Regions from separate parts of the Thalassotalea castellviae genome, predicted to be linked through region 2. Evidence: predicted binding sites of a transcription regulator. Region 2 holds the regulator's gene; each other region holds the start of a gene.
What was found. The regulator MetJ, encoded in region 2, represses methionine synthesis genes. The targets are predictions, from matches to a motif close to TAGACGTCTAGACGTCTA.
Positions count from the first base shown of each region.

Region 1 (8,594 bases), on a different contig from region 2:
GTCTCACCCAAGAATTGGCACCATCAGCGCCAATGACAAGTTTTGCTGTGATAGGAGCTTGAGTGGAAAAACTAGCAAAAACCTCGCTATCTCCCATGGCAATATTGGTGAGTTTTTCTTGCGTAAAAAAACAAATGTTAGCCTCGTGTTCAGCTTTTTTCCATAACGCTTGGCGAATAATACTGTTTTCAATGATCCAACCTAATTGGCCGTTATGCTCGCGCGTTGATAAGTCCGACAAATCAAAATCAATATGACCATAACCAGTTTTGTCCCAAATATGCATATGTTGATAGGGTTGCGCTCGAGAGCTTTCAATGTCTTGCCATACATCAAGGTTAGTAAATAATTGTTGGCTAACACGATTAATAGCACTTACCCGCACATCGTGATGTGCTGATATTTCAGCTAAAGGTTGAGTATCAACAATAGCGATCCGTAAATCACTTTTTTTACTGATCGCCAAAGCGGTAGTTAAACCAACCATGCCGCCGCCAACAATAATCACATCAAATTTTTGCATTATTTATCACATTCATATTTATTAATTTATTTGTCGATAAAGCTAACATCGCCTAATAGCCCATAGTTTTATTCACTAAGCGATTTTTTAAAGGTGTACAATAATTTAACACCTTTAAACCAATATTTCTTCCGGCAACTAATGGTGGTAAATCATTAGAAAAAAGCGTAACCAATGAGTCAGTTAACGCAATAACTTGTTGATGATCGGTTTTACGATCATTGGCATAACGCATTAACGCACTAAAGTCAGCAGTATCGGCTCCATTGGCGAGATTAGTAGCGATAATGTCAGATAATTGCTGGACATCTCGTAACCCTAAGTTAAAACCTTGCCCTGCAATAGGATGAATCGTATGAGAGGCATTACCTATGAGTGCCATTCGGTGGTAAACCTGTTCGTTAGCTTGAACTAAACTAAGCGGATAAATCGCCCTCTCACCCAATGTTTTAACCTGTCCTAACCAACTACCAAACGCGAGCTCTAATGCCTGTTTAAAAAGGGTATCGTCTAATGCCATCATATTTGTTGCTTGCTCTGGAGTTAAGGTCCAAACAAGGGAGCATTTATGACTGTCTTTGCCATTATCCGTTAACGGTAACATGGCGATTGGCCCTGATTCGGTAAAACGCTCAAAGGCAATATGATGGTGAGGTTTTGCCATGCTAACATTCGCGATAAGTGCACATTGGTCATACGGTTTAGTAGACGAAGTAATATTGGCAAATTGACGACAAGTTGATTGTCCGCCATCACAAGCTAATAAAAGCTTAGCACTTAGTTGCTGTGAAGAGTTTAAGCTAACCTTGACCGAGTCGTCGTGCCAGCTAATATCAGTTATATGATCTGGACAAAACCAAGTAATGTTTTGATCAGCCTGAGGTGTCGATTTTCCAACCGATTGGAGTTTACTCAGCTTTGATAAAAATGCCTGGCCTAATATCGACATTTCAACCACATAGCCCAGCGCACTTACATGATGATCACTTGCAGCAAGTCTCGCTTTACCATAATAGCCACGATCAGAAATATGAATATTTTTAATCGGTGCGGCATGTGGCGCAATATCTTGCCAAACGTTCAACGACTTTAAATACTCAGCACTACCATGCGAAAGTGCTAAGACTCTTGAATCAAAAGTTAACTTAGCTGTTTGTTGAATATCATTCGCTTCGATAATAGCAATAGTTAACGCAGAGCCATCAGCTTTAGTTAGAGATGCTAAACCTAATGCCGATAAAGAGCCCGATAAACCACCGCCTGCGATGATAACGTCGTATTGATTATGCTGTGTTTGAGTTGTGTTATTCACTTTTATTCTGCTTTTAGTGCGATATTTATCACAAAGAATGCACTGTTTAGTTCAATTATCGTTAGAACCAACTCAGCCATGTTCGCTACCATTTCACGACATATTAAAGGAAATGAGCTGTTTTCTTAACTTTTCTTTATTTCTATTCTTAAAATAAAAGACTCATTAAACTTTGGCGCTTATGTTTAATGTTTAATGTTTAATGTTTAATGTTTAATGTTTAATGTTTAATGTTTAATGTTTAATGTTAGCTTTCGCCATAAGTTGTTCTATTTCCACAATTGATTTTGGCGCATTTACCGTTAAATTTTCATGACCTTGATCAGTAACGGCAATATTATCTTCAATTCTTATACCGATCCCTCGCCACTTAACATCGACATCGATATCATCTAACGGAATATATAGGCCTGGTTCAATGGTCATAACCATGCCCGCTTCAAACGGTCTAGTTTGTGCGCGATTCACCATTTGATAATCCCCCACATCATGTACATCTAAACCGAGCCAATGTCCTAAACCATGAATAAAATATTTTTTACAGGCTTTTTCAGAGAGCAGCGTTTGATAATCGCCAGTCAAGATCCCCAACGCTAACAGCCCTTTGGTTAATACTTCACAACACAATTCATTTAAATACCCTAACGTTTGGCCAGGTTTGATTGCTTGAATACATTGTTCTTGCGCATCAAGCACTAGCTGGTATAACGCTTTTTGTGGCGCTGAAAAAACGCCATTAATTGGGAACGTTCGAGTAATATCGGCAGCATAGCCAGCTAGTTCACCACCGGCATCAATTAACAATAATTCACCATCATTTAATGATTGGTCATTATTGGTATAGTGCAAAATATTCGCATTATCCCCGCCTGCCACAATAGAGTTGTAAGCAGGAAATCTCGCACCATGACGAGCAAACTCATGTAATATTTCCGCTTCAATTTGGTATTCAAACTTACCCGCCGTTGTTTTTTCCATGGCTCTTTGATGGGCTTTACCACTAATTACATTGACTTCTCGCATGACCGTGAGTTCTTTAGCACTTTTGATCAAACGTAATTCTTCAACCATTTTCTGGCAATCGATAATCTGCTGAGGAAAGCCTACGCCGAGACGATATTTTGCTTTATTGGTCTCTAACCATTGATAAATCTGTTGATCAAAAAATTTATTTTGACCACGACAAAAATATAAGGTGTTTGCATGATTAAAAAAGTTAAACATCTGCTCGTTTAATTCGGCTAAGGTAAAGCATTGATCAAAACCATAATCTTGTTTTGCTTTCACCTCTCCTATTCTTCTGCCATGCCATACTTCGGCTAACGGATCTTTTGGCTGACAAAACAATATTGCTTGTGGCGTTGCCGATTTTATTAACACCAAAATAGCTTCAGGTTCATTAAAGCCGGTTAAATAATAAAAGCTTTTATTTTGACAAAATGGATATTCAGTATCATTACTGCGGGTCACTTCTTTATTTGCTGAAAAGATAGCGATACTGTCATCAAGCATTTGCGCAAAAAAGCGTTGACGTCGCTGAGTAAATTCAGACAAAGGTAATAAGGTATTATTCATAAAATGGCCATTATCCAATAGAAAATCAAAATGTTGCTTTATTTTAAAAATGAAAAGCTTTAATGAACCGTTTCAGAAGCTTCTTTACTTTCTGGCGGTGTGCCTAACTCGGTAAAACACAATAACGCAGAAATACGAACATATTCAGATATTTCAAAATACGCTTGTTCCGTCGTTTCATCTTCTTCAATTTCATCAGATAAATTGGCGATATCAGCAAAATCAGTCAACACTTCTTTGACATCTTCAGAATAAACAGCACTACTTTTTTGTTGTAAACCAAAGCCTAGATTAAAACCCTGAACCCAAGCTCCCAAAGCATGTGCACGCTCTACAAGCGAGTCTTCGTCATCAGGTAAGAGTAAAGTAAAGCTATAAGAGTCATCTAAAATATTTTGCCATACCTGACTAAACAGCAATTTAACCGTGACTTGTAATTTATTTGGCAAGGTTTCACCATTATTGAACATATCGTTTATCATGGTGAGATAGTCTTGATCTTCAAAACTATAGCCTGCACAAATTAAACCGGTTAATACTCCATGTAATTCTGAACCATGAATTTTAACATCTTGGGTGGTGATTAACGCTTGAACAGTGGCAAAATCTACTTCGTTATTTTCTGACATTTAGCTAACATTTATTAAGGATGTGATTATAGTGATATCCTAACATTGCACTAAAAGTGATGCTAGCGCCTTATAAGGGAAATTCTCGCTTGCATCTGAGATCTTGCACCGTTATAGTTCATTTTTATAAGTTCAGTTAAATTTGTTTATTAAACAAACAACTAGCTTTATTTTAATTATTTTAGCGTGTTCAGATTTCCCAGAGCATAAAGAAAAGAGCCTATATTTTTATGAGCCAACACAACGTTACAATTGAAGTGGCAAACCGCCGACTTAAAATTGCTTGCCCGAAAGGGAAAGAGTCTGCGTTGCTGCAATCGGCCAATGAAATTAATCGTCGACTCGAAAAAGATAAAAAATCTACTAAAACGCCCGAGCAAGCTATGCTGATGGTTGCCTTAAATCTAGCGAATGATTTATTAGACAGTCAAAATGCGGCGAAACAACAACTTCAAGAAATGCAAAATAAAATCGATTTATTACAAGAGACGATCGAGCAAGCGGTAAATCCCAAAAAGAAAGCTTAATTCTGAAATAACCTCATATAAGAGCAAAGGATATGCTTAGAAAAATCAAAATACCCCTACTATTATTCTGCTCTTTATTCTGCTTATATTTATATATTAACTTTCAAAATCAGCCCCAAAAACTTCAGGCTGAAACTAAAAGTGATTTAGTAATTAAACATAAAAACTCAAAGGTTGAAGTAAGATCAGACAAGTTGGCAAGACCAACTCAAGAAAAGAGTATACAAAAGAGATTTTCTAACATTAAAGAAAACGAGATTGAAAACGACAATGAAATTTTTGATTGTTTGCAACAACAAAATGTTTTATTTCAAGAAGAAACTACCAAGAAAGAACATTTCGTTAATTACCTTGATAATTTAAAAGCAAGCAATAAAGTCACTGATAAATTAGCACTTCTATTCCATTCCCCTATCGATGAAACTAAAAGCAAACTTCAGGATTATGCAGCCTTGCATGAAGAATCGCCTTTAAATAAGTTAATTTATAAAGAAATATTAGAGCTTTGTAATAAAAATTTTGATGAAAAAATTTGTAATGATGAATTATTTAATAAAGCCAAATTGATAGACAACGATAATGCAATGTTTTGGCATAACATAGCCACAATAAAACTAAAAAATAATAAAATAGATGAGGCGGTTTTAGCATTAAAAGAAGCGAACAAAAAATTAGAATATAGTAATTATTATTATGAGAAATTTGAATTTATTGATAGCATTCTAAAAGAGCAAAGTAACTTAAATTTTTCCGAAAGATTTTCGGTAGCTTCAATAGTAAATGGTGCCAGTTATATCTCAAGTCTCACAGCAATTGTAGAGTTTTGTAAAAATAACTTTTTCACCGACACAAATATCACTGATACCTGCTATCAAACAAGTTTACATTTAGAAAATCAAAGTAAGAATTACCTTCCATATTTTATAGCCCTTGAATTACAAAAAATTTATCATGAGTACTATGAAAATATCCACATGATTGATGAAGTTACGACAAAAATAACTACAAGACAGAACTTGCTCAGAAATAAAAATAATCAAAAGGCGCAATCGTTAATTTTTTTCGATGAAACACTTGCCAGCGATTGGTTAAAGTTATCCCGTGATAAAGGTGAAATAATTGCTGCTGAACAGTTAATGAAAGATGCAATATTATATTCTAAAAGCCCAGATTATAATCCATGCCCTACTCTCTAATAACAAAAACTGCTTAAAGATAAATCAGTTAGTTTAAAACATCAGCGGTTAGTACATTTCATTATAAAAAACAGTTAATCCTTTCTATTAGATTCGCTATAATATATTTAAGTCTTCTGGGATGTTTGTATGTTAACTATGTCCCTGAGCCGATAAGTTTTACCTATGGAAATTGACATTTAGCTATTGTGCAAACCCGGCTCGTATCGGGAAGCCTACGGTTGAAAAGATATTTCCGCCCTGAACACACGGTGTTCAGGACTAAAGTCGACTGCGGCATTCTGGAAGTCTTACCTTTCTTATATTTTATTGAAAATTCGAATATTTAGTTTCCACCCTAGCCTTCTTATAAAAAGATATTTCCGCGCAACGCTAAAAGCCACGAAAGAAATAAAATATCTGTGAACCGCTAACTTCATCTTTACTTTAATGCTTAACTCCCTATAACATCACCATTAGTCATTAACTATTACTCTTTTGGTTATAAACACGTTGCCTTCAGACACATTCACTCATAATACAAATGCTCCGATAGGTATTTTCGACTCTGGAGTTGGCGGCTTGTCTATTGCAAAACGCATTTCTGAACATTTACCTAACGAACAACTCATTTATTTTGCTGATTCACAGTTTGCCCCGTATGGTGATATTTCCAATCAACAAATCATTGAACGGGTAAATTTTATTGCCGATACGTTAATAACCAAACAATGTAAAGCAATAGTGATTGCTTGTAATACGGCGACTGTCAATGCCATTGATCAATTAAGAAATCGTGTAACCCTCCCTATCATTGGTGTTGAACCGGCAATTAAACCGGCAGCAAGGATTAGTACAACCCAAAAAATAGGTATTTTAGTCACTCAAGCCACGGCAAACAACGCCCGCTTCTTAGCCTTAGTAGAACAATATAAAAATGGTGCACAAGTCTTTATTCAGCCCTGTTTGGGCTTAGTTGAATTGATCGAGCAAGGTCTGCAAACATCAGATAAATTTATTCATTTACTTGAACAGTATCTTGCCCCTTTGATTGCTCAAGGGATTGATACACTTGTATTAGGCTGTACTCATTATCCATTTATGAGCGAGGCGATCAAAAAGATAATGCCAAGTGGTATTGAACTTATTGAAACCGCTACGCCTGTGAGTGAACAGTTAAAAAGGCAACTAATTAAACATCACTTGCTTGCAAAAAAAACATCGAATTTAGCACATCAGTTTTATAGCTCGTCGGAAACCCCAACGCAAAATAAAATATTTTCTCAATTATGGGGAACAAGTATTAATGTTGAATTATACAAATAAAACAATCAGTTAATAAGTATACCTCCGTTAAAGTTGTTAGATATATCATTTAAGTTTAAGCCATTTAGACGTCTAGGCGTAAAAAACTAGAAATATTTTAAAACTCGGGTTACAATTCATTTTATTGAATAAAGTACTATTTTAACCAGCTTAATTTCCGAGGGTTTATGTCTAAACATTATTTTACTTCAGAGTCTGTTTCTGAAGGTCATCCTGATAAAATTGCCGATCAGATCTCTGATGCCGTGTTAGATGCGATTATCGCGAAAGATAAATTTGCACGTGTTGCCTGTGAAACTATGGTAAAAACCGGCGTAGCGATTATTTCGGGTGAAGTTTCTACAACAGCTTGGGTTGATTTAGAAGACTTAACACGTAAAGTGATTACTGATATTGGCTATACCTCATCTGATGTTGGTTTTGACGGCGATACCTGTGGCATCATGAATTTGATTGGCCAACAATCACCAGAAATCGCGCAAGGTGTAGATCGCGTAAAACCTGAAGATCAAGGAGCTGGTGATCAAGGGTTAATGTTTGGTTACGCAACTAACGAAACAGAAACGTTAATGCCTGCACCATTATTTTATTCACACCGTTTAGTTGAAAGACAGGCTGAAATGCGTAAATCAGGTGTTTTGCCTTGGTTACGTCCAGATGCAAAATCTCAAGTAACTTTCATCTATGAAGATAATAAGCCAGTTGCCATTGACGCGGTAGTATTATCAACCCAGCACAATCCTGAGATTTCTCAAGAAGATTTGCATGAAGCGGTAATGGAAAACATCATTAAAGCTGTATTACCTGCTGAAATGTTAACGCCTGAAACCAAGTATTTTATCAACCCAACCGGTCGTTTTGTTATAGGTGGTCCTGTGGGTGATTGTGGTTTAACCGGACGTAAAATAATTGTAGATACCTATGGCGGTATGGCTCGTCATGGTGGCGGCGCTTTTTCAGGTAAAGATCCATCAAAAGTTGATCGCAGTGCTGCTTATGCGGGTCGTTACGTTGCAAAAAACATTGTAGCTTCAGGCTTAGCTGATCGTTGTGAAATTCAAGTGTCTTATGCCATTGGGGTTGCTGAGCCAACGTCTATTTCAGTTGAAACATTTGGCACAGGAAAGGTGTCTGAAGAGCGTTTAATTGAATTGGTCCGTGAGCATTTTGACTTACGTCCTTACGGTATCACAAAAATGTTAGATTTATTACATCCTATGTACCGCCAAACAGCGGCATATGGTCACTTTGGTCGTGAGCCTTTTGAAATGACGGTTGGTGACGATACCTTTACGGCCTTTTCATGGGAGAAAACCGATAAAGCTGAGGCATTGAAAGCTTCAGCGGGACTATAAACGTTAATTATCTAATCGCTTGAAACAAAAAACCGACATTTACGTCGGTTTTTTTATGGGTACAAGTTCATTAACCTGGCATAGAATATCTATTCATAACGAAGTGATTTTATCGGATTTTTTCTTGCGACATTAATAGCATTACTGCCCACGGTAAACCAAGCAATTAACA
Region 1 covers NZ_JAVRIF010000001.1:446,722-455,315, forward strand. Annotated here, with positions in the region: gene RM573_RS02010 (FAD-dependent monooxygenase) at 1-523, opposite strand, end outside; gene ubiH (2-octaprenyl-6-methoxyphenyl hydroxylase) at 576-1,835, opposite strand; gene pepP (Xaa-Pro aminopeptidase) at 2,070-3,410, opposite strand; gene RM573_RS02025 (UPF0149 family protein) at 3,470-4,039, opposite strand; gene RM573_RS02030 (cell division protein ZapA) at 4,270-4,566, shown strand; gene RM573_RS02035 (hypothetical protein) at 4,599-5,762, shown strand; RNA gene ssrS (6S RNA) at 5,873-6,054, shown strand; gene murI (glutamate racemase) at 6,255-7,067, shown strand; gene metK (methionine adenosyltransferase) at 7,235-8,422, shown strand; gene RM573_RS02055 (ABC transporter permease) at 8,512-8,594, opposite strand, start outside.
Region 1: metK (methionine adenosyltransferase) is a predicted target of MetJ. The motif match lies at 7,133-7,150, and genes of this name have one in related genera.

Region 2 (8,594 bases):
TGATCAAGCTCGTATTGCTGGCGAAAAAATTATGTTTGAAGGTGCACAAGGTACGTTACTTGATATCGACCACGGTACTTACCCTTACGTAACTTCTTCAAATACTACTGCCGGTGGTGTTTCGACAGGTTGTGGATTTGGACCTTGTAATATTGATTACGTATTAGGTATCACCAAAGCTTACACCACTCGTGTTGGCTCTGGCCCATTCCCAACAGAATTAGATGACGAAATTGGTAATCATTTAGGCACAGTTGGCCATGAGTTTGGTGCAACTACAGGTCGTGAACGTCGTTGTGGTTGGTTTGATGCGGTTGCTATGCATCGTGCTACTCAAGTCAACAGCGTGACAGGTTTTTGTTTAACTAAACTTGATGTTTTAGATGGTTTAGAAGAATTGAAAATTTGTACTGGATATCAAACTAAATCAGGTGAAATCATTACTGTTCCGCCAACCGCAGCGGAAGGTTATGAAGAAATCACTCCGGTTTATGAATCTATGCCTGGTTGGTCTGAAAAAACCTACGGTGCAACTTCAATTGAGCAATTACCTGCTAATGCTATTGCTTATATTAAACGTATTGAAGAAGTAACGGGTGTGCCGATTGACCTAATTTCAACAGGCCCAGACCGTAACGAAACTATCATTTTGGTTAATCCATTTAGCGAATAGAGTCTTACGCGTTGATTGTTTTTAAAGGCCACTTTTAAAGTGGCTTTTTTTATATCTTTTTATCGAGCGATATAGCCAATTTGTTGAAAGCAGTAGCCTTGTTTACCTGCCGTGAAAATCACTTTATATTCTGACGCTTGTTTGATCATCAAAGTATGAATATCGCTAACGTTAATGAAATAGCGCTAATCCGAGCGGATAAAGCAAAAATCCTCGAAGGAGAAAATGAAGATCTAGTGATATGTCTTGAATGTAATAGTGAATATTTATACAAGTAATGTGTAATTTCTTATATTAGTGGTAGTGTTTATCTAGGCTATAGAGGTATTACCACATAAATTTAGCTTGAGTTCAGGGTAAATAATGCAATATTATGTAAAAGAAAATGAACTAAAAAAACAAAAATCTATAATATATTAATATATAACGCACTGGGACTACCAATAATGACTGATTTACGCCAACAGGCACTTGATTATCACCAATTTCCAACGCCTGGAAAAATAAGTGTAGAACTTACAACTGCTGCCGAAACTAGCCTGGACCTCTCTCTTGCTTATAGCCCTGGAGTCGCAGAGCCTGTAAGAGCAATCGCTGATAACCCAGATGATGTTTATAAATATACAGGTAAAGGCAATACTGTTGCTGTTATTACTAATGGTACCGCGATTTTAGGTTTAGGTAATTTAGGTGGCATGGCATCAAAACCTGTGATGGAAGGTAAAGCATTATTGTTTAAACGTTTTGCCAATATCAATTCATTTGATCTAGAAGTAAAACATAAAACCGTCGAAGAGTTTGTCTCAACTGTGGCAAACATTGCCGATAGTTTTGGCGGTATAAACCTTGAAGATATCAAAGCGCCAGAGTGTTTTGAAATTGAAAAGGCGTTAATCGAGCGTTGTAAAATCCCGGTTTTTCATGATGATCAGCATGGTACAGCCATTGTTACTGCGGCAGGAATGATCAATGCGCTTGAGATTCAAGGGAAAAACATTAAACATGCAAATATTATTTGTATGGGCGCGGGTGCGGCTGCGATTGCTTGTATGGAGCTTCTTATTAAATGCGGCGCGCAACGTGAAAAAATTTACATGTTAGATACTAAAGGTGTTATCCATACCCGTCGTGATGATTTAAATGAATATAAACGATTATTTGCTAACAATACCGACAAACGTACTTTAGAAGATGTTATTGATGGTGCTGATGTGTTTGTTGGTGTTTCTGGCCCTAATGTTTTATCGGCAGAACATGTGAAATTAATGGCACCTAAACCCGTAATCTTTGCTTGTTCAAATCCAGATCCTGAAATCAAACCTGAATTAGCCCATGCCACGCGTGATGATATCATTATGGCAACGGGTCGTTCTGATTATCCTAACCAAGTGAATAATGTACTTTGTTTCCCGTTTATTTTTCGTGGCGCTTTAGATGTGAGAGCAAGGACTATTAACGACGAAATGAAAGTGGCCTGTGTACATGCTATTCGTGAATTAGCAAAAGAAGCTGTACCTCAGGATGTTTTAGATGCCAGTTGTGAAAGTACATTAACCTTTGGTAAGGAATACATTATCCCTAAACCGATGGATTCGCGTTTGTGTGGCCGTGTAGCAAAAGCCGTAGCGCAAGCGGCAGTTGATTCTGGGGTTGCAGCGTTAGAATTACCTGAAGATTATATGAATAGCTAACCGTCCTTAAATGAAAAAGCTCAAATAAATAATGTGTTTGAGCTTTTGTTGTTTTATCACGAGTGCTCGTGAGTAATAAATTAGACTAGCGATTAGTCATCTTCTATCTCAAATTGGCTAAAATCTGTGACACCTTGTTCTTCTAGTGCTTTACGAACACTGGCTGGTAGCTTCTCAACATTGTCTTTTGCTAAGTCGATATCATCAGGTAATGGTTGCCCGGTAAAGGCATGTAAAAACGCTTCGCATAATAATTCACTATTGGTTGCATGACGAAGATTATTTACTTGACGTCTTGTACGTTCATCCGTCAATACTTTGAGAACTCTTAAGGGGATAGAAACGGTAATTTTTTTTACTTGTTCACTTTTTTTACCGTGTTCGGCATATGGGTTGATATATTCGCCATTCCACTTTGCCATGAATTACCTCTGGTTACTTTTATTATGAGTTTTATGCTTAATTTACGCTGAAAACAGATAAACTATTCATCTTATAGTTTTAAATAGATTTTACTGGTTGTTACCGTCGAGTCAATAACGAATGTGTAGAAGTTTAGATGTCTAAAGTTCTTGACCCGCCAATTTAAAAGATTTAGACTTTTGGACGTCCAAAAGTCTATTTGGTTTTATTGCAGCAAATATTTCACTGAGAGTCATATGAACGATAAAAAAATTGCAACGATTGCAGTACGAGCAGGTATTAACTCTGACGAGCATCATGGTGCTGTTATTCCTGCTATTCATTTGTCGAGTACCTATGCCCTGAAAGGTTTTAATGAGAAGCGACAGTTTGATTATTCTCGTACGGGTAATCCGACAAGAGCAACATTTGCGCAAGCGATTGCTGAATTAGAACAAGGCAGTGTTGGCATAGTCACCTGTACAGGCATGGCAAGTGTGCATTTGATTTGTCAGCTTTTATCTACAGATGACACTGTGGTGATCCCTCATGATTGTTATGGCGGTAGTTATCGACTATTTACCCATTTAGCTAAACGTGGACAATTTAATTTAATTGTTGTTGATCAAAATGATGAGCAAGCATTACACGAAGCGTTACTACAAAAACCTAAATTAGTGCTATTAGAAAGTCCTAGTAATCCTTTATTGCGTTTAGTGGATATTGAAAAAATCACCAAAGCTTGTCATCAAGTTGGCGCATTGGTTGCCGTTGATAACACCTTTTTATCACCGGCATTACAGCAACCATTGTTGTTAGGCGCTGATATCGTTTTCCACTCAACCACCAAATATATCAATGGCCATAGTGACGTCGTTGGTGGCGTGTTAGTCACGAAAGATAAAGCGTTAGGAGAAGAGCTTGCATGGTGGGCTAATTGTATTGGCATTACCGGCTCACCTTTCGATAGTTACTTGGCGTTACGTGGTCTTAAAACTTTGCCTATTCGTATGAGGCAGCATCAAGAAAATGCCAACGCAGTAGCTCAATTTTTAAAAGCCCACGAGGCGGTTAAAGCAGTCTATTATCCAGGTTTTTCCGATCATCCAGGTCATGAAATTGCCAAAAGACAACAATATGATTTTGGTGCCATGATGAGCTTTGAAGTGCAGGGTGGCGAAGAAGCAGTGAAAAAACTGTTTGCTAATTTAACCTTATTTACTTTAGCTCAATCACTTGGCGGCGTTGAAAGTTTAATTAGCCACCCATCAACGATGACACATGCCGGGATGGAACTCGCTGCGCAACTTGAAGCAGGTATTACCCAATCATTAGTCCGTATTTCGGTTGGTATCGAAGACAGTGATGACATTATTGAAGATTTAGCAGCAGGTCTTGCCGCTAGTCAATTGTAGAGCAAAAGTGAAAAGAACATGAAACAGTCTAATGCAGCAGAAAAGTTAACGGCCGATCAAAACCAATTGGCAAAACATGCGATTCAAGTGCATAAATTTGGTGGTAGTTCGTTAGCATCAGCTCAATGTATTGTGCGTGTTGTAGATATTATTCGTCAGCATTGTCAATTAAATGATATTGTCGTGGTTTCAGCCAATGGTGGAACAACCGACGCTTTATTTGCGTTATATCATCAAGCTATCTTACAGACTGAAACACTCGAAATTTCGCTGCATGATATCAAGTCAATGCAAGCTCAACTTATCAGCGAACTATTATCGTCAAGTAATGAAAAGCGATTATTAACGCAATTAGACGCAGATTGTGCGCAATTAAAAAAATGGTTAGAAAATTCACCACAGCAACATCAAGCTGATATTTTAGCCTTTGGTGAATTGTGGTCTGCGCGTTTACTGTCCGAAGTATTAAGTGAAAAAGTTTGCCCAAGCTTTATGGTAGATTCCCGCGATTTTCTCGTGATTGATAATGACAAGGCTTGTCAGGTAAATACTCAAGTTAGTAAAACGCAATTATATCAATTAAAACAACGTCATAAATTAGCCGTTATTACGGGTTATATCGCGAAAAATAGTCAAAATGAAACTTGTACTTTAGGCAGAAATGGCAGTGATTATTCTGCTACTATCATGGCATCACTAGTTGGGGCATTAAATGTCACGTTATGGACTGATGTAGATGGTATTTATAGTGCCGATCCTCGGGTGGTTCCATCTGCAAGAAAATTACACCGTTTGCCTAATGGTGTCGCTAAAGAATTAGGTAGATTGGGTAATCCGGTATTACACGCAAAAACCCTACAACCCTTGACAGATCATAGTACACATTTACATGTTGCGAGTAGTTTTGACCCATCCATTAGTGGCACTGAAATTGGTAAATTTGGTCAAATTGCTAAGCAAGAATTGTCTGTCACATTTTTAAATGATTTATTGTTGGCACAATCGGATAGTTTTACAGGAAACTTAGGTGAACAAGCCCAACAAGAGTTTTCAGCGGTTTGTGGTGATGATAAAGCCGGCTTTATTGTTATTCATCAAGAACAACAAAAGGCGGTGAGCCAGTGGCTTGCTAGCCACGACACGGAAGTGAAATTTACACCCGCCAGTATTTTAGCGACTGTCGGTCATAAAGTGATTCATCATGGTGACGTGCAAGCGCGGTTTAAACGTTCATTAAGACACAGTAAAACTTTTGCTAGAGTTAACTCTCCTAATGAACATAGTATCATGGCTGTACTTACGCAAGCTTGTACTACTGAGTTATTAAATAATGTTCATCACGACATGACCAAAGATGCTCGCCATATCGGCCTTGTTGTTGCCGGTTTAGGCAATATAGGAGAACGATTCCTTGAGATGTTGCCGGCACAATTAAGTCGAGTGCCAGCGCTTGAAAATGTGCATTTAGTTGGTTTAGTCTCATCTAAAAAAGCCTTGTTCAATAATGACGGTATTGAGGTTAATCAGGCATTGTCCTTATATCAAAAAGATGCACAACCGATTGATAAATCAGAGCTAATGTCCTGGTTAGCTAATCATCCATATGATGAATTAGTAGTGGTTGATGTTACACCGAGCGAACAATTTAGTTTGTTATATGAAGACTTTTTTAAGCAAGGTATTCATGTCATCGGGGCAAATAAATGGGCCGCTTCTTCTAGTACGGATAATTATAAGTCTCTGCTGGCAAGCGCGGCTAAAAGTAAAAGTTTGTGGTTTGGAAATACGACAGTAGGTGCTGGGTTACCAATAAATTATGCGATTAATGATTTATTAAATAGTGGCGATAATATTACTGAAATATCAGGGATTTTTTCAGGGACGCTCTCTTGGATTTTCGAAACCTATGATGGCACGTTACCGTTTTCTAAGTTAATGCTGGATGCACTTTCACAAGGTATTACGGAACCTGATCCTCGTGAAGATTTATCAGGCCGTGATGTACAAAGAAAGTTACTGATTTTGGCACGAGCCGCGGGTTTTGAACTTTCATTAGCAGATATTAAATGCCAAAACTTAGTACCGGATGCATTGCAAACGTTATCCATTCCGGATTTTCTAGCGGCAGCGGATCAATTAGATTCGTTTTTTTCAGAGCAGCTAAATCAAGCGAAAGAACAACAATGTTGTATTCGCTACATCGCTCGTTTTTCTGTGTCTGAATCAGGCAAGTTAACGGCGAAAGTAGGTTTAGAAGTATTAAGTAACAATGATGCTTTTGCGAACTTAACACCGTGCGATAATATCTTTCAAATTAAAAGTGGCTGGTATCAAGAGAATCCGTTAATTATCCGCGGGCCAGGAGCCGGTAGAGATGTTACGGCAAGCGGCATACACTCGGATCTTGTCAATATCTGTCAGCGATTAAATACCCGTCAAAGCCAAGTGAAACTTAAAGGGATTGATTAATATTAGTTCTCTTAATGTGCTTGGCGATTTGAATGAGACAAATAATTTCTTGTGACTTAGGGTAATTTTAACTAGCATGAATGTTATCTGATCCCAGTTTAGGTAACTGACTGTTATAAACTAAAATTATGCCGAACAACGCTAAAATAGATACTCGTTTTACTACTCAAGTAAAAGTTTTACTCGATAAAATATATGGCCGAAGTATATTAAAAGATTCTCTCCTTGAGCGAGCCATCAGCTTTTTTGAATATCAGCCATATAATGAGAGTAAGCTAGAAAAACTAAAACAGCGCATATATGAGCTTAATACGCAAAAAGATGATGAAAAAGTCAAACTTGAAATAGAGAAGACTGAACGTCAATACCGTGAATTTAAACAAGACCTTAAAGATGAAAATAATGAAAGGCATAAATATCTTTTAACTATTTGTCAGGAAATCATCACGTTAAGCGAGGGAAATAATCAAGCTGAGAGCAATAAAAAGTCTGCTCAACTTTTGGGTACCATTCAGCTGTTAAGTCCTACCGAAGGCAAGAAAGTCGCCAAGGTAAATGAATGTAACAAGCCTTTATATAAGGCTGTTTTATGCTTACGATTGCTTGATAAACTTTGCATAGATAAATCGCCCATTGTTAATGAAGAACAAATTAAATCCTATCTAAGTGATGAAAATATCGCGCAATTTAGTCAATGGCCAGAAACTGATAGTAAAAGTTATCAAGCATTTGTTGATAACGTAAAAATTTCAATTGTAATGGCGGCGCTTTTACAAGATATCGGTCATTTTCATCAAGATGCTCAACATATCGTGAAAGGAGAGGATGGTACACTTGATCCTCATCGAACGTTACTCGTAGAAGATCGAAAAGCCTTGTTGCAAATTAATTATCGTGAAACGATTCGCTTTTTAGTAGAGGGGCTTGGTACACCAACTTATATCGGCAATTCTAAAGCTGATAGAGATAAATTTTACTTCGCTGAACATAAAAAGTTAGTGTTCATCAAGCATTTATTAAAGAGCGCCATTACGCCTAAACAAGGTATTGGAAATATCCTAAAAGTCCCACAAATTTACACTTCGATAATCTTGTCGACTAAATCAAGTTATAACTACAAATTGTTACCAAAGGTCTATCAAGCGCTTAACGCCAATGCTGAAAACGGTATTTGTAGCCAAGATGCTGTTGATGCTTTGCGTACCATTACCGGAGATTATCCCCAAGGCTTCGGCATCACCTATATTCCCATTGGTTTGGAAGGTAAACCGGGTGATCATTATGAATACGCTATCGTTAATAATCTTTATCCGGAAAGCCCCGAAACACCTAGTTGTCGTACAGCAACGAGAAATTTAACTTTTCTTGTCCATGGCCAAGATATAGTTATTACCCTTGATATGAACCTTTATCACACCGAAACCGCGCAAAATTTTGCCAATATTAGTAAAGATAGGTTAAACGAAATATTAGAGTTGCTTGCTTCTAATTATAAAGAGCGACAAAACCTCGATTTATTGCCAAGGTGTTGGCATGCAGGTGAATTTTTCTCGATTAAAAATCATCAGAAATTATGGAATAAGAATACTTAAGTGATGTTGACTTAAAGCGTACTCATGCTTAAAAGTGTATAAATAATGCACTGCCTATTTTATAGACAATTTTTCTTGAAAGGCATATGCTGTAGCTTCTCGTAGATAATTGGATGAATCTATATGGGCTCACAGTTTGAAATTGCGTTATCAGTGATAATTGTTTCGATAGTCATGTTTATTGCGTCACTTCTTTTTAAAGATAAAGAAGGCGACAAACCTGCCCGTATTGCCTTTCGCTCGTTTTATTTTTTTACTGTGATATTTTTTGTCGTAATGTCAGCCAATATCCAATCTTCTACGTTATTACTCGATTTTTTTAGTGACGTCTTTTTTGCCTTGTCCGGATTGT
Region 2 covers NZ_JAVRIF010000004.1:67,388-75,981, reverse strand. Annotated here, with positions in the region: gene RM573_RS09120 (adenylosuccinate synthase) at 1-673, shown strand, start outside; gene RM573_RS09115 (malic enzyme-like NAD(P)-binding protein) at 1,120-2,364, shown strand; gene metJ (met regulon transcriptional regulator MetJ) at 2,457-2,786, opposite strand; gene metB (cystathionine gamma-synthase) at 3,024-4,181, shown strand; gene metL (bifunctional aspartate kinase/homoserine dehydrogenase II) at 4,200-6,650, shown strand; gene RM573_RS09095 (hypothetical protein) at 6,779-8,242, shown strand; gene RM573_RS09090 (GGDEF domain-containing protein) at 8,366-8,594, shown strand, end outside.

Region 3 (8,594 bases), on a different contig from region 2:
AGACGAAAATATTGATGTTTTTTTCAGTGGAATTTTTCATTTTATTTTTATTTAGCCAGTACTAACAAGTGCGGTGATTGTATGGGGAAATTGAAAACAGGCAAGCGCAATAAATTGTTTATATCAATCAAAAAAATTGATTAGCGGATAATAAGTTTTAATGAATTGCTGACAAATACTTTTTTAAATTCGTTAAAACTGATGAGTTTTGAGTCTGTTGTTTTGTGATGATAAAACATTTATCTTTTTACTGGTTAACAGCATGATAAATCTACTGTACAAACAAAAAAATTCAACTAAAAATGAAATAGTAACTTTTTACCTTGAAAACTTTAAAAGTTATTAACGTCTGAATTATACAATAAAAACAATGAATTAAAAGTCTCCGTTTTTTATTTTTAGTAAAGAAATAAAAATAATTGTAAAAAAGCTTGATACTGTACGACCATACAGTATACTTCGTCACATAAGTTAGTTTTTAGATATAAATTGTGGAGCACGAAATGGACGATAACAAAGAAAAAGCACTATCTGCAGCACTCAGCCAAATAGAACGTCAGTTTGGTAAAGGCTCAATTATGAAGCTGGGTGAAAACCGCAGTATGGATGTAGAAACCATTTCTACTGGTTCACTTGGATTAGATATTGCGCTAGGTGCTGGTGGTTTACCAATGGGTCGAGTTGTTGAGATTTATGGCCCTGAATCAAGTGGTAAAACCACCCTGACGTTGGAAGTTATCGCCGAAGCTCAACGTAATGGTAAAGTTTGTGCGTTTGTTGATGCTGAACATGCGCTTGACCCTATTTATGCTGAAAAACTTGGCGTAAACATTAATGAATTATTAGTGTCTCAGCCAGATACGGGTGAACAGGCGTTAGAAATTTGTGACATGTTAACTCGTTCTGGTGCGGTTGACGTTATTGTGGTCGACTCTGTTGCTGCCCTTACTCCTAAAGCTGAGATTGAAGGCGATATGGGGGATTCACACATGGGCCTACAAGCTCGCATGCTTTCTCAAGCTATGCGTAAGCTTACGGGTAACTTGAAGCAATCGAATACTATGATGATTTTCATTAACCAAATTCGTATGAAAATTGGTGTAATGTTTGGATCTCCAGAAACAACCACGGGTGGTAATGCATTAAAATTCTACGCTTCAGTACGTTTAGATATTCGTCGAATCGGTGCGGTTAAAGCAGGTGATGAAATTGTTGGTAACGAAACACGCGTTAAAGTTGTGAAAAATAAAATTGCTCCACCATTTAAACAAGTTGAATTCCAAATATTATACGGTGAAGGTATTAACAGCTTAGGTGAGTTAATTGATTTAGGCGTACAACATAAAATGGTTGAAAAGGCTGGTTCTTGGTATAGCTACAATGGCGACCGTATTGGTCAAGGTAAAGCAAATGCGACCAAGTATTTAACTGAAAAGCCAGAAGTTGCCAAAGAACTCGACGGTCGCTTAAGAGAGTTATTATTAACAAAAGCAACTGATAACGTTGAAAAAGAAGAAGCGGTTACTGAGTAATAAGTAGAAACAATTGCTTTAAAAACTCAAAATCAATCTAGAAAAACCATCACAACTGTGATGGTTTTTTTATCGGTTAATCAAGATGTTGCACGGTTTCATCTTATAAAAAGGTGAATATGCTAGTTAAATACTTAGATAAATAAATGAGCAATGAAAAAGTTATAAGAATTAACAAAATCATTTAGACGTCTATACGTTTAGAAGTTGACATAGCTAAAGTTAAAAGGCACAGTAGTGTCTATACTGTGTGTATGAAATATGCACACGAGTTTATTCGCTAAATGTTATGTTGAATGTCAGTGTTGTAGGTACTTTTTATGCCCATTAAAATCCCTAATGAATTACCGGCTTTATCGGTATTAGATAAAGAAAATATCTTCGTCATGTCGGAGCATCGTGCGGCTAATCAAGATATACGCCCGATGAAAGTAGCGATTTTAAATTTAATGCCGAATAAAATTGAAACAGAAGTGCAAATTTTAAGGATGTTGTCGAATACTCCATTACAGATAAATATTGATTTTGTCCGTATACATGCCAATGAGTCAAAGCATACCCCGAAAGAGCATTTAGATAACTTTTATTGTTTATTTGATGATATTAAAGACACGCAATATGACGGGTTAATTATTACAGGCGCGCCTTTAGCGTTGCTAGAATACGAAAAAGTAACCTTTTGGGATAAAATATGTGAAGTTTTTGATTGGGCAGAAAATAATGTCACATCAACTATGTTTTCTTGTTGGGCGGCGCATGCGGCTTTATATCATCATTATGGCTTGAATCGCCATTTACGAAAGAAAAAACTATCAGGTGTTTATCAACACAGCCCTGTTGATCCAAAAGAGCAGTTAACGCGAGGCTTTGAAGAGTTTTTTAATGTACCGCATTCTCGCTATGGTTATATTGATAAAGCTGATTATTTAAGTGTCTCGGAACTAAAAATTATCGCAGAGTCAGAAGAAGCGGGGGTTTATGTGGTGGCAAGCAAAAACAAGCAGCAAGTCTATTTAACAGGCCATCCAGAATACGATGCAACGACATTAGATGAAGAATACCATCGTGATTTAAATGCTGACGAAAACGCTGTTATGCCTGAAAATTATTATCCGAATAATGATGTCAACAAAATACCGCATAGTTCGTGGCGTAGTCATGGCAGTTTATTATTTACCAATTGGCTCAACTATTATGTCTATCAAATAACACCTTATTTGTTAGATGCGTCGAATATACGAGCAAGACAGCCGGAAAACCAAGTTTAAACACATTTAATTACAGTATTAACGTCGTTTTTCTTATTAGAACAAATTGAGAGTAGTATGAAGAAATCAGCATCGTTTGAAAATTTTGAACAACAATTAGCCCAACGTATTTTAATTCTTGATGGTGCTATGGGAACTATGATTCAAGCGTATAAATTTGAAGAGCAAGATTACCGTGGCGAGAAGTTCTCTGATTGGCATTTAGATGTGAAAGGCAATAATGACATGTTAGTGCTGACTCAACCTGATGTGATTAAAGCCATTCATGCTGAATACCTCGAAGCGGGTGCTGATATACTTGAAACGAATACTTTCAATGCAACGACTATTGCCATGGCTGATTACGACATGGAAGCGTACAGCGCCGAGATTAATTTAGAGGCTGCCAAAATAGCTCGGCAAGTCGCAGATGAATATACGGCAAAAAATCCAGATAAACCGCGTTTTGTCGCCGGTGTATTAGGGCCAACAAACAGAACCTGTTCAATTTCACCAGATGTGAATGATCCGGCGTTTCGTAATGTCACCTTTGATCAACTAAAGGAGGCTTATATTGAGTCGACAAAAGCGTTAATTGAAGGGGGAAGTGATTTAATATTAATTGAAACGATTTTTGATACGTTAAATGCCAAAGCTGCTATTTTTGCTGTTGAAACGGTTTTCGAATCGTTAAATATTCGTTTACCCGTAATGATTTCAGGCACTATTACAGATGCCTCAGGCCGTACATTATCAGGACAAACAACCGAAGCTTTTTATAATTCACTTCGCCATGCTAAACCTATTTCTTTTGGTTTAAATTGTGCACTTGGCCCTGTTGAATTAAGGCAATATGTTGCTGAATTAAGTCGAATTTCTGATTGTGCGGTTTCGGCTCACCCCAATGCCGGGCTACCAAATGCCTTTGGCGAATATGACTTTAGTGTTGATGACATGAATACTCATGTTGCCGAGTGGGCCGATTCAGGATTTTTGAATATTATCGGTGGCTGTTGCGGTACAACCCCAGAGCATATCAAAGGTATGGCTGATTCGGTTGCAAATATTGCACCTCGTAAAGTGGAACCTCGAAAAATTGCTTGTCGATTATCAGGTTTAGAAGCACTGACTATTGATGAAAATACTTTGTTTGTGAATGTGGGTGAAAGAACTAACGTTACCGGTTCGGCAATTTTTAAACGACTTATCACTGAAGAAAATTATGATCAAGCAATAGCGGTTGCTTTACAGCAAGTTGAAAATGGCGCGCAAATAATCGATATCAATATGGATGAAGGCATGCTCGATTCAAAAGCGGCCATGATCCGATTTCTAAATTTAATTGCGGGTGAGCCCGATATTGCCAAAGTGCCTGTGATGCTTGATTCTTCTAAATGGGATATTTTAGAAGAAGGCCTTAAGTGTATACAGGGCAAGGGCATCGTTAATTCGATCAGTTTAAAAGAAGGTGAAGAAAACTTTCGCAGCCAAGCAGAGCTATTGCGCCGTTATGGTGCTGCCGTTATCGTCATGGCATTTGATGAAGTAGGGCAAGCAGATACTCGCGAAAGAAAATATGAAATTTGTAAGCGTGCATACCATATTCTTGTCGATGAAATCGGTTTTCCTGCAGAAGATATTATCTTTGATCCCAATATTTTTGCGGTCGCTACCGGTATTGATGAACACAATAATTACGCGGTAGACTTTATTGACGCGGTCGCTGATATTAAAAAGAACCTGCCATATGCGATGATTTCTGGTGGCGTATCAAACGTATCATTTTCTTTTCGTGGAAATAACCCCGTTCGAGAGGCGATACATGCAGTGTTTTTATATCATGCCATTAAAAATGGTATGGACATGGGGATTGTTAACGCTGGTCAGTTGGCCATTTATTCTGATATTCCAGATGACTTGCGCATTGCGGTTGAAGACGTTATTCAAAACAGTGACGACGGTGCCACAGAGCGCTTACTTGATGTGGCTGAAACTTATCGCGGACAAGCGGGCAATCAAAGTAATAAAACCGATCTAGCATGGCGAGAGTTACCGGTTAATAAGCGCTTAGAGTATTCATTAGTAAAAGGTATCAATGAATTTATAATTGAAGATACAGAAGCCGCACGTCTTGAAGCCGTTAGACCATTAGATGTCATTGAGGGGCCATTAATGGATGGCATGAATGTTGTTGGTGATTTATTTGGTGCAGGGGAAATGTTTTTACCGCAAGTGGTGAAATCTGCTCGGGTTATGAAGCAAGCCGTTGCCCACTTAAACCCGTTTATTGAAGCGGAAAAAACTGAAGTAAAATCTAACGGTAAAGTGTTACTTGCTACAGTTAAAGGTGATGTTCACGATATTGGTAAAAACATTGTTGGCGTAGTCTTACAATGTAATAACTACGATATTATCGACTTAGGGGTCATGGTGTCCTGTGAAGATATTTTACGCGTCGCCAAAGAAGAGAATGTCGATATTATTGGTTTATCTGGTTTGATAACCCCATCACTTGATGAAATGGTGCATGTTGCCAAAGAAATGAAACGCTTAGATTTAAACTTACCTTTACTGATAGGGGGAGCGACAACGTCTAAAGCTCACACGGCGGTAAAAATTGAACCGAAATATGAACATCCTGTGGTTTATGTGCCCAATGCTTCGCGCTCGGTATCCGTGGTCAGCACACTAATCTCTGAAGATGGAGATAAACGCCAAGCTTTTATCGATCGTCAAAAAGATGAATATGATCGTGTCCGTGAACGTCATTACAAAAAAGGTCCTCGTTCGAGTTTAATTTCATTAGAGGAAGCCCGTGCCAATGCTTTTCCATTAAGTTTTGAGCAATACACGCCTAAAGTACCCAACAAATTAGGGATTACTGTTTTAGATGAACTTGATTTAAATGTGGTGAGAAATTATATCGATTGGACGCCATTTTTCATGACTTGGCAGTTATCAGGTAAATATCCACTTATTTTAAAACATGACGTGATTGGTGAAGAAGCAACGAAATTATTTAATGACGCTAATGCGTTGATTGACGATGTAATAAACAATAAAAAACTAACAGCTAAAGCCGTCTTTGGTTTATTCCCTGCTCATCGTAAACAAGACGATTTAGTCGTATTTTCTAATGATGAACGTGAAGAACCATTGATGAAACTGCATCAACTTCGTCAACAAAGTAAAAAGCCATCAGGGCAGTTTAATCGTTGTTTGGCTGATTATGTTGCTGATGAAGCGTCTGGCATAAAAGATTATATGGGAGCTTTTGCCGTTTCAGCTGGTTTTGGTTGTGATGAATTAGTGAAAGCTTTTGACGCTCAGTTTGATGATTACAACAGTATCTTAATTAAAGCTGTGGCCGATAGGTTAGCAGAGGCGAGTGCTGAATATCTTCATGAAAAAATACGTAAAGAATATTGGGGATATGCGCCAGAAGAGTCTTTTGCAAATGACGATTTAATTCGTGAAAAATATCAAGGTATTCGTCCAGCACCCGGTTATCCAGCTTGTCCAGAGCATACCGAAAAAGGCTTATTGTGGGAATTACTCGATGTTGAAAAAAATATCGGCATGAAGTTAACTTCAAGTTTTGCAATGTGGCCAGGTGCTGCCGTAAGCGGCTGGTATTTTGCTCATCCAGACAGCAAGTATTTTGCGGTTGCCAAGTTGAAAAAAGACCAAGTGATTGATTACGCAACGCGTAAAGAAATGACATTACCGCAAGCCGAACGTTGGTTATCCGCTAATTTGGATTATGAACCTGAATAAACCCAATGAACGTTTTTGAAGCATTAGCTGTTAATTAAATAACATCTAATGCTTCGCTAAGTTTTTTCACTCCAATTACTTCCATACCGGATATTTTTTCTTTTGGCATATTATTAAATGGAACGATTGCGCGTTTAAAGCCATGTTTAGCGGCTTCATTAATCCGTTCTTGACCACTTGGAACCGGACGGATTTCGCCTGATAACCCTACTTCACCAAATACCACTAAATCTTGAGGTAATGCACGATCTCTAAAGCTTGACACTAACGCTAAAATCAAGGCTAAGTCGACACTCGTTTCTGCAACTTTAACGCCACCAACCACGTTAACAAAAACATCTTGGTCGTTCATTTGTAAACCACCATGGCGATGCAAAATAGCTAATAGCATTGATAGTCTATTTTGATCGGCGCCAACCGCAACACGTCTTGGGTTACCTAATGCTGAATGATCGACTAATGCTTGAATCTCAACCAGTAAAGGCCGAGTGCCTTCCCATAAGACCATAACAATACTACCCGGGGTGTTTTCTTCACCGCGTGATAAAAATATTGCCGAAGGGTTTTTTACTTCTTTTAAACCTGTGCCTGTCATCGCAAAAACACCTAACTCGTTAACGGCACCAAAACGGTTCTTATTGCCACGTAGTGTTCTATATCGCGAATCTGTACTACCTTCAAGCATGATAGAGCAATCAATACAATGCTCTAATACTTTCGGCCCGGCTAAGCTGCCATCCTTTGTCACATGACCGACTAAAATCATTGCAACGTGGTGTTGTTTGGCAAAGCGAGTTAAAAAAGCGGCGGCTTCTCGTACTTGCGACACACTGCCTGGTGCTGATTGAATATCAGCCATGTGCATCACTTGAATTGAGTCAATCACGATAATTTTCGGTTTTTCTTTCTCTGCAATATGACAAATATTTTCTACACTGGTTTCAGATAACAATTTTAATGAGTCTGCTTTGAGCCCTAAACGTTTTGCCCGCATGGCAACTTGTTGAAGAGATTCCTCACCGGTAATGTACAATGCTGACATTTGCTCTGATAAGTCACACATGGTTTGAAGTAATAGTGTACTTTTACCTGCACCAGGTTCGCCACCAATTAAAATAGCGCTGCCGGGTACAATGCCTCCGCCAAGCACCCGATCAAATTCAGAAAAGCCAGATGAAAATCTAGGCAATTCAGCAAGATCAATAGTGTCAAGAGTTTGAACTTCTGTACCGACCATGCCTGAAAAACCAGATAAATTACTCGATCTTGTTGGTAGTTTTGCTTGTCTAAATTCAGAAATAGTATTCCAAGCTTTGCATTCATTACATTGTCCTAGCCAACGTGAATGTTCGGCTCCGCAGTCTGTGCAGACAAATGCTGTTTTGTTTTTTGCCATTTTTTACCTTTTAAGGGTATGGTTATTGCTTATTGTTATACTAAAATATAATGAGATGACATTTAAGATAATCAATTTATAATGATTTTACTTAAATATAACATTTTTAATTTCCACTATTGTAATGAAATAGAAGCTTGAATGACTAATAATTTTTCAAAATATCAAACTATTATCGATGACTTTCGAGGAAAAGTATTATCAAAGGATTTTGAAGCTGAGTTTTCTCATGTCACAAAGAACATTCCGAAAACCGAACGTTTTTTGTTGAAAATGGAATTAAAACGTTTGGCTAACCCTTGTACTCGCTTGATTGATTTAAGAGGACATGTCGACGGTGAATGCCGTGCTTTTGATCATGAAGGAAGAACACATTACCTTGATGATATTGCTATTCGAGTTTTTGAAGAGTCATTTGCCGATTATCAAGGCTATACTTTCGGTGTCTATGAAGCGGTAATGAATACCGAAAATAACTTCCGAGTTATTTATCAAAATGAAAAAAATCAAATTAAAACGCCGAATGTAACTGTAAAACCAGCCAAGGTATTTGAAAAATCACAATATCCAGCACAACTTTTTAGCTTTGGTCCTTATTTTAATCGTTCTGAAGAGCGTATGAATTTCGCCATAGCCCTTCAG
Region 3 covers NZ_JAVRIF010000008.1:50,045-58,638, forward strand. Annotated here, with positions in the region: gene RM573_RS13630 (MlaC/ttg2D family ABC transporter substrate-binding protein) at 1-40, opposite strand, end outside; gene recA (recombinase RecA) at 504-1,532, shown strand; gene RM573_RS13640 (homoserine O-succinyltransferase) at 1,853-2,800, shown strand; gene metH (methionine synthase) at 2,858-6,556, shown strand; gene radA (DNA repair protein RadA) at 6,591-7,952, opposite strand; gene RM573_RS13655 (PilZ domain-containing protein) at 8,094-8,594, shown strand, end outside.
Region 3: RM573_RS13640 (homoserine O-succinyltransferase) is a predicted target of MetJ. The motif match lies at 1,718-1,735, and genes of this name have one in related genera.